DNA from 2 places in the Promicromonospora sp. NPDC050249 genome. Region 1 is predicted to be linked to the other one. Evidence: riboswitches for the same ligand, from Rfam matches in the RefSeq annotation. Region 1 holds a riboswitch; the other holds the start of a gene.

The links. A riboswitch is a leader RNA that binds a small molecule or an ion and turns the genes downstream of it on or off. The one in region 1 is predicted to bind S-adenosylmethionine.
Region 2: it holds a riboswitch for S-adenosylmethionine, as region 1 does, so the genes downstream of both, AB0I32_RS20940 (LLM class flavin-dependent oxidoreductase) here and metE (5-methyltetrahydropteroyltriglutamate--homocysteine S-methyltransferase) in region 1, are expected to answer to the same signal.

The regions. Positions count from the first base shown of each region.
Region 1 is NZ_JBFAKY010000018.1:106,393-113,659, reverse strand. It holds gene metE (5-methyltetrahydropteroyltriglutamate--homocysteine S-methyltransferase) at 1-2,097, opposite strand, end outside; SAM riboswitch class I at 2,106-2,208, opposite strand; gene AB0I32_RS16400 (type 1 glutamine amidotransferase domain-containing protein) at 2,516-3,220, shown strand; gene AB0I32_RS16395 (LysR family transcriptional regulator) at 3,303-4,208, shown strand; gene AB0I32_RS16390 (Cmx/CmrA family chloramphenicol efflux MFS transporter) at 4,362-5,525, opposite strand; gene AB0I32_RS16385 (GNAT family N-acetyltransferase) at 5,710-6,195, opposite strand; gene AB0I32_RS16380 (hypothetical protein) at 6,205-7,146, opposite strand; gene AB0I32_RS16375 (sigma-70 family RNA polymerase sigma factor) at 7,148-7,267, opposite strand, start outside.
Region 2 is NZ_JBFAKY010000028.1:60,162-67,428, reverse strand. It holds gene AB0I32_RS20950 (LacI family DNA-binding transcriptional regulator) at 1-759, shown strand, start outside; gene AB0I32_RS20945 (GH92 family glycosyl hydrolase) at 756-4,049, shown strand; SAM riboswitch class IV at 4,452-4,562, shown strand; gene AB0I32_RS20940 (LLM class flavin-dependent oxidoreductase) at 4,859-6,034, shown strand; gene AB0I32_RS20935 (rhodanese-like domain-containing protein) at 6,100-6,459, shown strand; gene AB0I32_RS20930 (PLP-dependent transferase) at 6,456-7,267, shown strand, end outside.

The sequences.
Region 1 (7,267 bases):
GATGACCTGGCCGAACTCCGAGTAGCACAGGTGCGTGTGCACCTGCGTGGCGGTGCCGGCCCCGGCGGTCGACAGCCGGAACGAGCGCACCGACCAGTCGAGGTACCCCGGGTGGTCGGCCCGGCGCAGGGGCAGCAGCTCGCGCAGCGCGGGCTCGTCCACCTGCACGACGCCGATGCCCGCCTCCTCCAGGTCCGTCACCTCGTCCCGGAGCGCGAGGGCGACCTGGTCGGCGGTGTCGCCCAGCGGCAGGTCGTCGCGGACGAACGACCACGCCAGGATGGTGACCGGCCCCGTGAGCATGCCCTTGACCGGCCGTTGCGTGAGCGATGCCGCGTACGCGGTCCACTCCACGGTCAGGGGTGCGGGGCGCGAGACGTCACCCCACAGGATCGGCGGACGCACGCAGCGCGAGCCGTACGACTGCACCCAGCCGTGCACCGTGGTCACGAAGCCGTCGAGCTGCTCCGCGAAGTACTGCACCATGTCGTTGCGCTCGGGCTCGCCGTGCACCAGCACGTCCAGGCCCAGCTCCTCCTGGAGCGCCACGGTGCTCGCGATCTCGGCGCGCATCGCGGTCGTGTACTCGTCGTCCGACAGCTCGCCGCGCACCCAGGCCGCCCGCGTCTTCCGGATCTCCGCCGTCTGCGGGAACGAGCCGATGGTGGTGGTCGGCAGCGGCGGCAGGTCGAGCCTCGCCTGCTGGGCCGCCGCCCGCTCGGCGTAGGGCGCGCGTTCGACGTCGGCGGGGGTCAGGGCAGCGGTCCGCTCCCGCACCTCCGGTACGACGACGCCGGGCGCCTCGGCGCGGGACCGTACGGCGGCCGTCGACTCGGCGAGCGCGTCGGCGACCGCCGTCCGGCCGCCGGTCAGGCCGGTCGCCAGCGTGACGACCTCGGCGACCTTCTGGTCGGCGAAAGCGAGCCAGGACTTGAGACCGGCGTCGAGGCGGGGCTCGTCGGCGACGTCGTGCGGCACGTGCAGCAGCGAGGTCGAGGTGCCGACGGCGACCGCTCCCGCACCGAGTCCTGTGCCCGGCGCCGCCAGGGTCTCCAGCGTGGTCAGGCGGGCGTCGAGGTCGGCGCGCCAGATGTTGTGCCCGTCGACGACGCCGGCCACCAGGGTCTTGTTCCCCAGGCCGGCGACGGGGCCGGTCGGGACGGCGCCCTTGACGAGGTCGACGGCGATCGCCTCGACGTCGGTGCCGGCGAGCAGGGCGAGCCCGTCGCCCGCCGCGCTGCGCAGGTCGCCGTACGGCGCGGTGACCAGGATCGCGGGGCGTTCGGCCGTACCGGTCGCCCCGGCAGCGGGGGACAGGTCCGTGGCGAGCCGCGCGTAGGCCCGGCGGACGGCGTCCGCCACCTCGTCGAACGGGACGTCGAGCAGGTCGGTGACCAGCGCGGGCTCGTCGAGCTGCACCCAGGGAGCGCCCGCGGCGGCCAGCGCGCGCAGCACGTCGGCGTAGGCGGCGACGACGTCGTCGAGCCGGTCGAGCGGGTGGAAGCCGTCGGGCGCCTCGTCCGCCGGCTTGCTCAGGAGCAGGAACGTCACCGGTCCTACGAGCACGGGGCGGGTCACGACCGCCTGGCCGCCGTCGGCGGGCCGGGCGAGCTCGGTGAACTGGTGCACGACGCGGTCGTCCGCGAACCCGATCGGGGTGTCCGGCCCGATCTCCGGGACGAGGTAGTGGTAGTTCGTGTCGAACCACTTGGTCATCTCGAGCGGCGGCTTGTCGCCCTCGCCGCGGGCCAGCGTGAAGTAGCCCTCCAGGGAGAGCGCGCCCGTGGCCTCGTTGGTCGAGCCTGTCGAGACGAGGTCCCGGAACCGCTCGGGCACCGCGCCCAGCAGGGCGACGGCGTCGAGCACCTGGTCGTAGAAGGAGAACGAGCCGGGTACGGCGGCCGTGCCGTCCAGGCCCAGTCCGGCGAGATGCCGAGCGGTAGCCAGCCGCAGGTCATGGGCTGTGGTCTCCAGCTCCTCGGCGGTGGTGCGCCCGGCCCAGAAGGACTCGACGGCGCGCTTGAGCTCGCGTCGTCTGCCGATGCGCGGGTAACCCAGGATCGTGGCGTGGGGAAGGTGCGTGAACTCGACTGCCATGCGTATCAGCTCCATCGGACCTGGCGTTAGCACCTTGCCCGGAATTGGCGCTCCGGAGGCAGGTTGCTGCGGTGTCGTTGAGCCAGGACTCTCGACCGCTCTGGATGATTGACCTGGATCGTAAGCATGACCGCGATGTGAGCGGAAAAGCGTCCACCCCTCGGGACGATGCCATCTGGGCTGGTCAGCCGCCGAAAAGTGTGCCACGCGGCCGACCGCGCACCTGCTGCCCGACGCGGCCCCGATCTGGCAGCAGGTGCATGGTCAAATCGGTGTCATAAGCAGGGTTATGGCCGCGCCGGGCCGACCCGGCATTCGGTGATGGATCCTGGCGTTCTGGTCAGAGCCGCGACACACCGCGGCGTCCCTGCCGGCACGACCCGGCGGGCATCCCTCACAGAGAAGGTCGGAACCACCGATGTCGAAGATCCTGATGGTCCTCTCCGCCGCGAACAGCCTGCGCCTCGCCGACGGGACCGCCCACCCCACCGGCTACTGGGCCGAGGAGGTCGCAGCGTCGCACCGCACGCTGACCGCCGCCGGTGCCACGGTCGTCCTCGCGACGCCCGGCGGCGTGCGGCCCACCGTCGACGAGGTCAGCCTGGACGAACGGGGCGGCGTTGCAGCGGCCGACGCCGCGGAGTACCGGACCTACCTGGACACCGTCGCGGACCAGCTGGCTCGCCCGCTCGCGCTGGCTGACATCCGCGCCGACGACTACGACGCGATCTACATCCCCGGCGGCCACGCCCCCATGGCCGACCTGGTGTCCGACGCCGACCTCGGCCGGCTGCTGGTCGCCGCCAACACGCGGCAGACGACGGTGGCCACGCTCTGCCACGGCGCCGCCGCGCTGCTGAGCGCCGAGACCCCGGACGGCGCCTTCGCCTACGCGGGCCGCGCGCTCACCTCCTTCACGGACGAGGAGGAGCGCCAGGGCGGCCTCGGGGACGGCACGCCGTTCCTCGTGGAGACCGAGCTGCGCGAACGTGGCGCGGTCCTCAGGACCGGCGCGCCCTGGAGCAGCACCGTGGTCCAGGACGGCAACCTCATCACCGGGCAGAACCCCCAGTCCAGCACCGCGACCGCCGAGGCGGTGCTCAAGGCGCTCGCCGCCCGCTGACCGCCCGCCGTCGTGCCGACATGGTTAGCCTGAGCACCAGGCAGGGCTGGGCCACGACCTCGGGGGACGGATGGTGACGCGGGTGCCGGGACTCGACCTCCTCGCGACGTTCCTTGAGGTCTACCGCACCGGCTCGCTGTCCGCGGCGGCGGAGCGCCTGGGCGTGAGCCAGCCCGCCGTCACGGGCCAGCTCGCGCGGCTCGAGGAACAGCTCGGGGCGCGGCTGTTCGTGCGGTCGCGCAGGGGTGCCGAGCCCACCGAGCGGGCAGTGGCGCTGGCCACCCAGGTGGGCCTGCACGTGGACGGGCTCCGGGCCGCGCTGGGCCCCGCGGACGAGGTCCCGGCGGTCCGGGGGCTCGTCCGCCTCGGCGGCGCGGCGGAGCTGATGACCGTCCGGGCGCTACCAGCTCTCGCGCCCCTGGTCGCCCAGGGCCTGCAGGTCCGGGTCATGCTCGGGCTGGGGGACGAGCTGCTGGCCGCGCTGGCCGCTGGGCACCTCGACCTCGTCGTGTCCTCGGTGCGTCCCCGGCAGGACGCCGTCGTGGCGACGCCGCTGGTCGACGAGGAGTTCCTGCTCGTGGGCCCGGCGTCGCTGGCCCACACCGTGGACCCGGTGCGGCTCGCCGCCGACCCGGTCACCGCGCTGTCGCACCTGCCGCTGGTCGCCTACGCGGAGGAGCTCCCGATCGTGCGCCGCTACTGGCGCAGCGAGTTCGGGCTCCGGCCGCCCAACCTCACGTCCGTCGTTGTCCCGGACCTGCGCGCGGTGCTCGCCGCCGTGACCGCGGGGGCCGGCGTCTCCGTGCTGCCGCGGTACCTCGTCGCGCCGGCGCTGGAGAGCGGGCAGGTCGTGCAGCTCCACCATCCAGCGGCGCCGCCGCTGAACACGCTGTACCTGGCGGTGCGGCGGGGCGCGCCGCCCAGCCCGGCCCTCGCCGCCGTCCACGCACGACTCGCCCAGGCCGCCGAGGAGTGGGGCAGCCTCTGACGGCCGGGCCGGGGACCCCTGTGGTCAGCTCGCGGCGCGGCACCTGCCGGCCGGATGACCATGCACCTGCTGCCGACCAGCGCGCCATCCTGGCAGCAAGTGCATGGTCAGAAAAGTGTGCCAAGCGGCTCGGCCAGAGCGGCCGCGTCCCGGTCAGCTCGGGGGAGCGGTGGCCCGGCATCGGCTCGTCGCGGACCAGAGCGCGGCGGCGATGGCGGCGAACGACGCGCTGACCACCAGCGGGCCCACGAGCCCGAGTGGCCCGATGGCGAGGCCGCCGAGCAGCGGACCAACCAGTGCGCCGAGGTTCAGCGCGACCGTCGAGAACGCGCCGCCCATGGTCGGGGCGCCGTGGGCCGAGGCCATGCCGCGGGCGATCAGCGTGCCGCCGACGGCGAACGAGAGGGCGCCCAGAACGGGCGCGAGCACCCACACCGCGGACGGGCTCGCCGCGAGAACGGCCCACAGGACCCAGCCCGCGACGAGAACAGGGATGCCGATCCCGAGGACCAGGTGCCCGTGCGCGTCGGCCAGGCGCCCCGCGGCCGAGACGCCGGCGAAGGCCCCCAGCCCGAACAGCGCGAGCACCACCGGCACCAGCGACGAGCCGAGCCCGGCGCCGTCCGTGACGAGCGGCGCCAGGTAGGTGAACGCGCAGAACGTCGCGCCGTTCACCAGTACCCCGAGCGCGAGGTAGCGCAGCAGGCCGGGGGAGCGGAGCGTGCCGAGCTCGGCCCGGAGCTCCACCCGGACGATCGGCACGCGAGGACCGGGCCGCTCCGGCGTCAGCGCGGCGACGGCGGCCAGGGCGAGCGCCGAGACCCCGGCGATCGCCCACAGGGCCGAACGCCAGCCCCAGACCTCGCCGAGAAGGGCTCCGGCCGGGACCCCGGCGATCAGGGCGAGCGTCGTGCCGCCGAGGATCGCGGCGAGCGCCCTGGCCTGCTTGCCGGCCGGGACGATCGTGGTGACCGTCGAGAGCGCGACGGCGAGGAACCCGGCGTTGGCCAGTGCGGCCACGAACCGGCTGACCAGCAGCACGGCGAACTGGTCGGTGAGCGCGCCCGCCGCGTGGGCCGCGACGAAGACCAGCAGGCAGCCGGTCAGGGTCCAGCGCGGTGGCAGGCGGCGGCCGAGTGCCGCCGTCAGCGGTGCGCCGACGACCATGCCGACCGCGAAGCCAGAGGTCAGGTAGCCGGCCTGGGCGATGGTGATGCCGAGGTCGGCGGAGATGCCGGGCACGAGCCCGGCGAGGACGAATTCCGACGTGCCTTGCGCGAAGACCGCGACGGCGAGCACGTAGAGCAGGACAGGCATGGATGCCTCCGAAGGAAGGGGAACGGGTAGGCCTGAGCGGCACTACGGGGCCCTTCGGATGCGCGGGGAGGCGGCCGAGCGGCAGCTCGGCGGTCTCTACAGGGGCATCTCGGGCTACCGGAGTACCGGCAGCCCGAACCTGGATGCTTCTGGAGACCTCATGTGCCGAGCCTAGACGGCTGGACTATCCGGCGGCGAGCCGCGCGCCGGAATCGGTACGCGCGGGCAGCGGCCGGTGCCACGCGACCTCGCGGTCCAGCTGCCCGGTCGAGCGGAACAGGCGCACCTGGTGGGCGTCGGGGAGCGCGGCGGCGAGGTCATCGGTGGTCGTGTTCGTGAAGCCGAGCTTCTGCCAGAAGCCGCCGGAGCGGCGGGAGAACAGCCAGGCCTGACGCGCCCCGGCGTCGGCCGCCCGGTCCAGCGCGAAGCGTGCCAGGCGCAGCCCGTCCCCGGCACCCCGGAGGTCCGGCCGGACGGCGACGCTGCGGACCAGCGCGTGCTCGCCGCTCGCCCCGAGCTCGAAGCCGGTGGTCGTGCACACGGCGCCGTCGTCGTCGCGGTCGAGCCACAGGTGCACGGCCGGTTCCGCGAGGGCGGCGACCGTCAGGTCGGCCGAGCGCAGGAACGCGGCCAGGTCGTCGAGGTCGCCGGGTGTCGCGGGGCTGAGCACGCCGGAATGCTACCGGGAGCGACTCCCCGGGTCGGCCGGTCCCGGGTCGCCGTCGGTGGCCTCCGGGGTCGGGCTGCTGCTGGGGCTGAAGCACGACGTCCAGTGGAACTCGCTGTGCACCTGGTACCCCTTGCCGCCGTCGGACCTTGCCCAGGTCTCCGCGGTGTACGGGAGCCAGGTGGCCGTGTCGACGACCACGTCGATCCGGGTCACCTCGCCGCCGAGCACGAACTTGCCCGGGGGTGTGAACCGGATCCGGACCATGGTCCGGCCGTTCTCCTCCTCCAGCAGGAACTCGTCGTCCAGGCGGTGGTCCGTGCCCTCGAGGCCGGGTAGGTCGAGGGCCGCGCCGACGGTCGCGAGCTGCAGCGCCTCCAGCGGCTGCGTGCTCAGCGGGATCGGCTTCGGTGTCCCGGTGTCTGTCGCGGGGCCGTCGAAACGGGTCGCCGACTCCGTACCGAGCGTCGAGCGAGTCTTCACCGCGCAGTCGGCGCCGGCCACAGCGGGCGCGGCGCGGTCGACCACCTCGGACGGCGTCAGCGCGATGGTCGGCGACGGTCCCGGCTCGGAGGTGGTGGTCGGCGAGGGGCCGCTACCGGGCGACGAGCCGGGCTGCACGCCGGGCGCCGGCAGGTTGACGACGGTCACCACGACGGCGGCGGCTGCCGCTGCCGCGACGCCCCACACCAGTGCCCGCCCGCGGCGTGCGCGGGACGGGCCGCGCCGGGGTTCCGTGTCGAGGTCGTGCAGCAGGATCTCGACGCGCTCGTCCGTCGCCCAGTGGTCCTGCGCGTGCTCATGGCTCTGCTCGTACAGGGTCTCGTCGCCACGCAGGTGGTCGCGGACGCCGTGCGCGCGTGCCCGCGACTCGGCGTACACGCGCGCCAGGTCGAGCTCCGGGTCGACCCCCCGCAGGGCGCGCCGTGCGCGGGTCAGCTCTTCGTCTTCCACTTCAGGAACCTTCCTCGGTGAGCCGTTCGTAGGCCGCGCGCAGACGGCGGCGTGCCCGGTGCACCCGGGTGGCCGCCGTCGCCGTCGTGCAGCCGAGGACCTGGGCGACCTCAGGGGTGGA
Region 2 (7,267 bases), on a different contig from region 1:
GCGCGGCTGTCGGCGGACCTCGTGGCGCTGCAGCTGCTGGTGGTGGAGGACGTGTCCGCCGAGCTCGACGTCTACCGGCGCTGGGCGGCCGAGCAGCGAACCGACGGCGTCGTCGTGCTCGACCTCGAACGCGACGACCCGCGCCCCGAGGAGCTGGTGCGGATGGGCCTGCCGGCGGTGCTGCTCAGCGGCGACGGCACGCCGGGCCCCGTACCCTCCGTCTTCGCCGACGACCACGCCGCCATGACCTTGCTCGCCGAGCACCTGGCCGCGCTGGGGCACGTGCATGTCGGCCACGTGGGTGGCGTCCACACGTACGTACACTCCGCGCGGCGGGCCACCGCCCTGCACGACGCCGGGGCGCGCCTCGGCCTCGACATCACGACAGTGCCGGCGGACTTCTCGCAGGACGAGACCGCGGCAGCAACGAGGGCCCTGCTGGCCCGCGACGAAAGGCCAACCGCAATCGTCTACGACTCCGACGTCGCCGCGCTCGCGGGCGTCACAGTACTGGCCGAGGCAGGGCTCGACCTGCCCGGCGACATCTCCGTGGCATCCTTCGACGACTCAGAGCTGGTGCGCCTCGCGCACCCGCCCCTCACCGCGATGACCAGGGACACCTTCGACCTCGGCGAGCTCCTGGCGTCCACGATGCTGTCGCTCGTCCGGGGCGAGCCGGTGCCCGACGTCGTGGACGCCCCCGCCTCCGTGCTGACCGTGCGCGGCAGCACGGGCCAGGTCCCGGGGGTGGCCGCATGACCGGGCCCGCACACGTCCCGGCTGGTCGGCCCGGCGTCGGCCTCACGAGCGAGCACGCGCGGCGGATCGGGCACGGCGGCGCGGGCCGCACGGTGGTGCTCGACGGGCTGGACGTCCCGCTCGAGGCCGGTACGGAGCTGCGCTACACGCTCCTGCCGGTGCTCGACCAGGAGCTCACCTACCGCTCGACCTACGTGGCGGTCGACCTGCTGCTCGACGACGGGACGTGGCTCCTGGAGGCCGGGCCCGGAAGCGAGCTGAGGGACCAGCACCGCATGCCCGCGACCGCCCTCGGGCAGGGGGAAGCGCGCATCCTGGTGCCCGACCACTGGAACGTGGTCCGGGTGGACCTGGGCCGGGTGGCCGACCTGCTGCCCGGGCGGCGCGTGCGCGCCGCCGCCGCCGTGACCGCTCCGCCGGACGGCGGCGACACCGAGGTGTGGCTGGACGCCGTCACGGTCGGGCCGCGTCCGGAGCGCGTCGTGGCCGGCCGCACCGACCTCGTCGACACCCGCCGCGGCACCCACTCCTCGGGTGCGTACTCGCGCGGGAACAACGTGCCGGCGGCCGCCGTGCCGAACGGCTTCACGATGTGGGTGCCGCTCACCGACGCGTCGACCGAACGCTGGCTCTACTCGTGGGCCGCGCACAACGGCCCGGACAACCGGCCGCGCCTGCAGGGGGTCGGCATCTCGCACGAGCCCAGCCCGTGGATGGGGGACCGCGACCAGCTCGCGTTCCACCTGGTCACCGCGCAGCCGGGTGAGGAGGGCACGCCCGACGCCGGCCTGGAGGCCCGCGCGCTCACCTTCTCGCACGACGCCGAGACGGCCCGCCCGCACCGCTACGGCGTCGACCTGGACGACGGCTCCCGCATCGACGTCGCGGCCTCGGACCACGGCGGCGTGCTGCGGTTCACGTTCCCGCCCGGCGCCACCACCGGCCACCTGATCGTCGACGCCGTGAGCGATGCCGGAGCTGACGGCCCGCCCGTCGCCGTCACCGTGCACGACGACGGCACGCTCACCGGCTGGAGCGACCACGGCAGCGCGCTCTCGGTGGGCCGCAGCCGCATGTACGTGGTGGGCCAGGTCTCCCGGCCCGTCCTGCGCACGGGCCGGGCACGCGGCCGGGAGCACGCCACCTACGCGACGGTGGCGCTGGACCCGGCGGCAGGACCCGGCGACCAGGCCGACCGCACGGTAGAGGTGCGGGTGGCGACGTCGTACATCAGCGAGGACCTCGCCTGGCGCGCCCTGGACCGCGAGGTGAGCGGTTCCTTCGACGACGTGGCCGAGCGCGCACGCGCGCAGTGGGAGGAGCGCCTCGGCGTGCTCGATGTAGTGGGTGCCACCGAGGAGCAGCAGGTGACGCTGTACTCGAACCTCTACCGCCTCAACCTGTACCCGTCGTCGTACACGGAGTTCGGCACCGACGGCGAGCTCGTGCACGCGTCACCCGTGCTCGACGGCGCGCCCGTCGTACCCGGCGAGATGTTCGTCAACCACGGGTTCTGGGACACCTACCGCACCTGCTGGCCCGCGTATGCGCTGCTCTACCCGGATGTCGCCGCGCGGCTCGCCGACGGGTTCGTGCAGCAGTACCGCGAGGGCGGCTGGGTCGCGCGGTGGTCGTCGCCGGGCTACGCGGACCTCATGACCGGCACGTCGTCCGACGTCGCCTTCGCCGACCTGTATCTGCGCGACGTACCCCTGCCCGACCCGCTCGCCACCTACTCCGCCGGCCTGCGCAACGCGACCGCCCTGCCCACCCGGTCCGGCGTGGGCCGCAAGGGTCAGGACTTCGCGCTCACCCACGGCTGGGTGCCGCGCGACGTCGACGAGTCGGTGTCCTGGGGCCTGGAGGGCTACATCAACGACGCGGGCCTGGCGCGGATGGCGGAGGCGCTCGCGGACGCGCCGGGCACCCCCGACGACCGCCGGCGAGCCCTGCGCGACGAGGCCGCCTACCTGCGGCAGAGCTCGCTCGGGTACGTGCACCTCTTCGACGCCGGGACGGGGTTCTTCCGGGGGCGCGACCGGGACGGGGCGTTCGGCTCCGACCCGTTCGACCCGGACGAGTGGGGCGGCGACTACACCGAGTCCGACGCGTGGAACTTCCTGTTCCACCCCGTGCACGACGGCGCGGGCCTGGCCGCCCTGCACGGCGGCCGAGCGGGGCTGGAGCGGCTGCTGGAGTTGTTCTTCGCCACGCCGGAGCGGGCGGACAAGCCCGGCACGTACGGGTCTGTCATCCACGAGATGGTCGAGGCGCGCGACGTGCGGATGGGCCAGTTCGGCCAGTCCAACCAGGTGTCGCACCACATCGCCTACACGTGGCTGTTCGCAGGACGGCCGGACCGCGCCCAGGAGACCGTGCGCGAGGTCCTGGCCCGGCTGTGGACCGGCAGCGAGATCGGGCAGGGGTACCACGGCGACGAGGACAACGGCGAGATGTCGGCCTGGTACGTCCTCTCCGCCCTGGGGCTGTACCCCCTGGAGATCGGGTCCTCGCGCTGGGCGGTCGGCTCGCCGCTCTTCGAGCGCGCGGTGGTGCACCGGCCCGACGGCGACCTCGTGGTCGAGGCGCCCGGCGCGGCCGACAGGCGGTACGTGGCGGGGCTGGACGTCGTCGTGGGCTCTGCCGGCGACGGCGCGGCCGGTGACGGTGCGGGCGGCGTGGCCGGTGACGGCGCGGCCCGCGCGGTCACGTCGCCGACCGTGGAGCACGGCGACCTGACCGGTGGAGCGACCCTCCGGTTCGCGATGTCCGGGACGCCGACGAGCTGGGGTGTGCCGGTGCCGGCCGACCCGGGGCAGGACCTGGCAGGTGCGGACACGGGGTCGGACGGCAGGTCGGACGGCAAGCCGGCCCGGCCGTGGCAGCGGGCCGACGGCGGCTGGCACGGCACCGACGGATCCCTGCCGCGGCTGACGGACGGCGACTTGACGACGGCTGCCGAGGTGGCCGGCGTGCTCGAGTGGCGGCCGTCCGGCAAGGCCCCGGAGGGTGCGGTGCTCCGCGCGTACACGCTGACGTCGTCTGCGGAGCCTGGGTCGGTGAGGTCTGCCCGGACGGCGGCCGGGTCGGCACCGGACCGGCAGCCGCCGTCGGCGTGGCGCCTGGTCGCGGACGACGGCCGTGTGCTGGACGAGCGGTCCGGCGAGCAATGGCCCTGGCCGGGTCAGCTGCGCCCGTTCGTGCTGGCCGAGCCCATACCGCTGACCAGCCTCCGGCTGGAGACCGGCGGGGGTGGCGTGCTCGCCCAGATCGAGCTGCTCGTCGACTGATCCGCGCGGCCGCACTGCGGTGCGGCGGCGGTGCGGTGCGGCGGTGCGGCAACGCCGACTGGTCGCGGCACCGCCGACTTCGGTCACTTGCACGGGACGTCCTGCGACTTCGGTCCTTTGCCTCGAGATCGGTCAATCAACCGACCGATCTCGAGGCAAAGGACCGAAGTCACTCGCCGCCGGGTGCAAGGGACCGAAGTCATCAGGCACCAGCACCACCAGCACAACGGACCGACGCCAGACCCCCGCCGCGTTTCGCGACAAGACTCCCGACCCCCGGACCGGTTCCGGTATGTGAGATCTGGCCATAGATCGTTGACTTCTATCGGTTCCATTCGTATGTTCTCTGACATCCAGAAGAACCGCACTAATCCGATCGGAAAGATGTAGTAACGCTGGACAGGTCATGAGCTCCGACGCGAAGCCCCGGCTGGTCGGACGGCAACCCCCCGCGCGGGTGGGTGCCCCGGGTGAGGACCAGGCCACCGCCGCCGGCGGATGACAACACGCGTCGCTCGCCGCTGGGCGAGCAGGTGAGGAGAACCACGATGACCCGGAGCGCTGCCCCCGCCGTCCACGTGCCCCTGCCGTCCTGGAACGTCTTCTCGCGGGCCGGTGCTGCCCCGCGCACGGGTATGTGTTGTCGCCGTTCCTGCCGCTGACCGCGACAGACCCGACCCTCCCTCTCCCTACCTTCCGGCAGCCTCGCTCCCGGGTGACACAGCAGTGCCGCAGCGCGTCGACCGCGCGCCGCCGGCCGGGTCACCTGGATGTCGCCGCGCAGCCGTAGCCCCGAACGGAGCCCCGCCGTGCCGTACCCACCGCAGCCCACATCCATCACCTCAGCCGCCTCCTCCTCGTTCCGTCCCGTCGTGCTCGGCGTGGACCTGACCTCGTCCGGCGCCCGTCCCGGCGCGCACCGCGCCCGCGGCCCGCTCCCGCCTCGCCCGTTCGACGGCGAACGCTTCCTCCAGCTGGTCCGCACCGCCGACCGCGGTCTACTCGACCTCATCACCCTCGACGAGGACTTTCTGCTGCACCCCGGTCGCGGTCAGGTGACCGCTCGGCTCGACACGGTCGTCGCAGCGGCCCGCGCGGCACGGGTCACGACGGGGATCGGCCTGGTCGCCGCCGTCGACACCGTCCACACCGAGGCGGCGCACACCGCCGTCGCCCTGAGCAGCGTCGACCGCGCGAGCAGCGGCCGGGCGGGCTGGCAGGCCACCCGGCAGACGGCGGTCCCCGAGTCCGACGACGCCTGGGCGGCCCGGGTCGAGCTGGGCATCCAGTCCGTGAACCGGGTGTGGACGGGGCGGCCCGGCACCGGGTCGGGCGCGGTCGAGCTGGACGCCGAGGGCCGCTTCCGCGTCGACCACGACGGCATCCGGTTCGCGATCCGCAGCCACCCGACCCGTGCCGGCGGTAGCGGTGCGACGTTGTCCCGCGTACGTCCGCCGGTCGTCCTCCGCGTGCGTTCCGAGGCGAGCGCGAGGCTGGCGGGGCGCTCCGCCGACGTCGTGCGGATCGCCGTGCGAGACGCCGCGCAGGCGGTCCGGCTGCGGCGCCTCGTGCGCGATGCGGCGCTGTCCGCCGGACGCGACCCCGAGGAGGTGCGGGTGCTCGCAGAGGTCTACGTCGTGCTCGCCGCCGAACGGGCCAGCGCCCGGGCCCGGCTGGAGCTCGTCGAGGCGCTCGAAGGTTCCGATCCGGGGCGCGGCGCGCACGTCGTCGCGGACACGCCGGACGAGCTGGCGGTCCTCATCGCCGACTGGGCAGCCGTCGGCGCCGCCGACGGGTTCCTCCTGCGCCCGTCGTCGCTCAGCGCGGACCTCGACGCGATCACCGACCACCTCGTGCCGGCCCTGCAGCTGGCCGGGCTGTTCCGCACCGAGCGCACGGAGACCACGCTGCGCGGATCACTCGGACTGCCCGACGCCGCCGCCGCTTCCCGCGCGCTGCCCACGGGCCGGCTGCTGAGCGCCTGACGGCTGCCCCCGACGGCTGCCCTCCGACGGGCCGCCGTCAACCAATGATCCTGAGGAGAAGAACCATGAGCACACCTGAGCTGCGCAACCCCGAGGACGCCGGCGCCAAGGTCGCGGGCGGCGCCCTGCTGATCGACGTCCGCTCCGCCGCGGGCCGGGCGGCGACCGGCGAGATCCCCGGCGCCACGCTCGTCGACCGGAGCAACCTCGACGCACTGTTCGGGCCGTCGGACAACCCCGCCATCACCCTCGACACACCGGTCGTCGTCGTGTGCGGCTCGGTCGACGGCTCCGGCCCGGTCGCCGAGGCGCTCGCGGCGCGCGGCTACACCGACGTCTCGCACGTCGACGGCGGGTTCCCCGCCTGGAAGGAGGCCGGCCTGCCCGCGGCCGAGCCCAGCGCCGCACCGAGCGCCGCGCCATGACCGGGTTCGCCACCCGGCAGGTGCACGCAGGCGGCGCGGAGCACGACGCGGGAGGGGCCGGCGGCGCACAGGCCACTGCACGGAGCACAGCACGGAGCACCGCGCCGGAGCGCCGTCCGACCCCGCGCGCCACGCCCGTCTACCTGACCGCCGGGTTCGAGTTCGAGGAGTGGGAGCAGGCCGGCGGCCACTTCGGCGCGGGCCAGGGCTACGCCTACACGCGCACGGGCAACCCGACCACGACCGCTGTCGAGCGCCGGATCGCGGCGCTCGAAGGCGGTGCGGACGCCCTGTTCGTGGCGAGCGGCCAGGCGGCCGTCACCGTCGCGCTGCTCGGTCTGGTCGCGGCCGGGCAGCGCGTGCTGGCCGCCGCCAGCCTTTACGAGGGCACACGCGGGCTGCTCCTGGAGAACCTGCCACGCCTGGGCATCGAGGCCGACTTCGTCGACGACGCCGCCGACCCGGCCGCCTGGGAGCGCGCGATCCGCCCCGAGACCCGGGTGCTGTTCCTCGAGTCGATCCCGAACGCGCGCAACGACCTGCCCGACCTCGCCGCCGTGGCCGACGTCGCGCACGCCAACGGGCTGGCGCTCGTCGTGGACAACACGCTCGCCACGCCGTACCTGCTGCGCCCGATCGAGCACGGCGCGGACGTCGTGGTGCACTCCGCGAGCAAGTTCCTGGCGGGCCACGGGTCGGTGCTGGGCGGCGTCGTCGTCGACGCGGGGACGTTCGACGCCGCCGCCTCGGGCGCGCTCTACCCGCACCTGGTGGCGCCGTCGCGCACCGGCGGGCCGAGCGTCGCGGC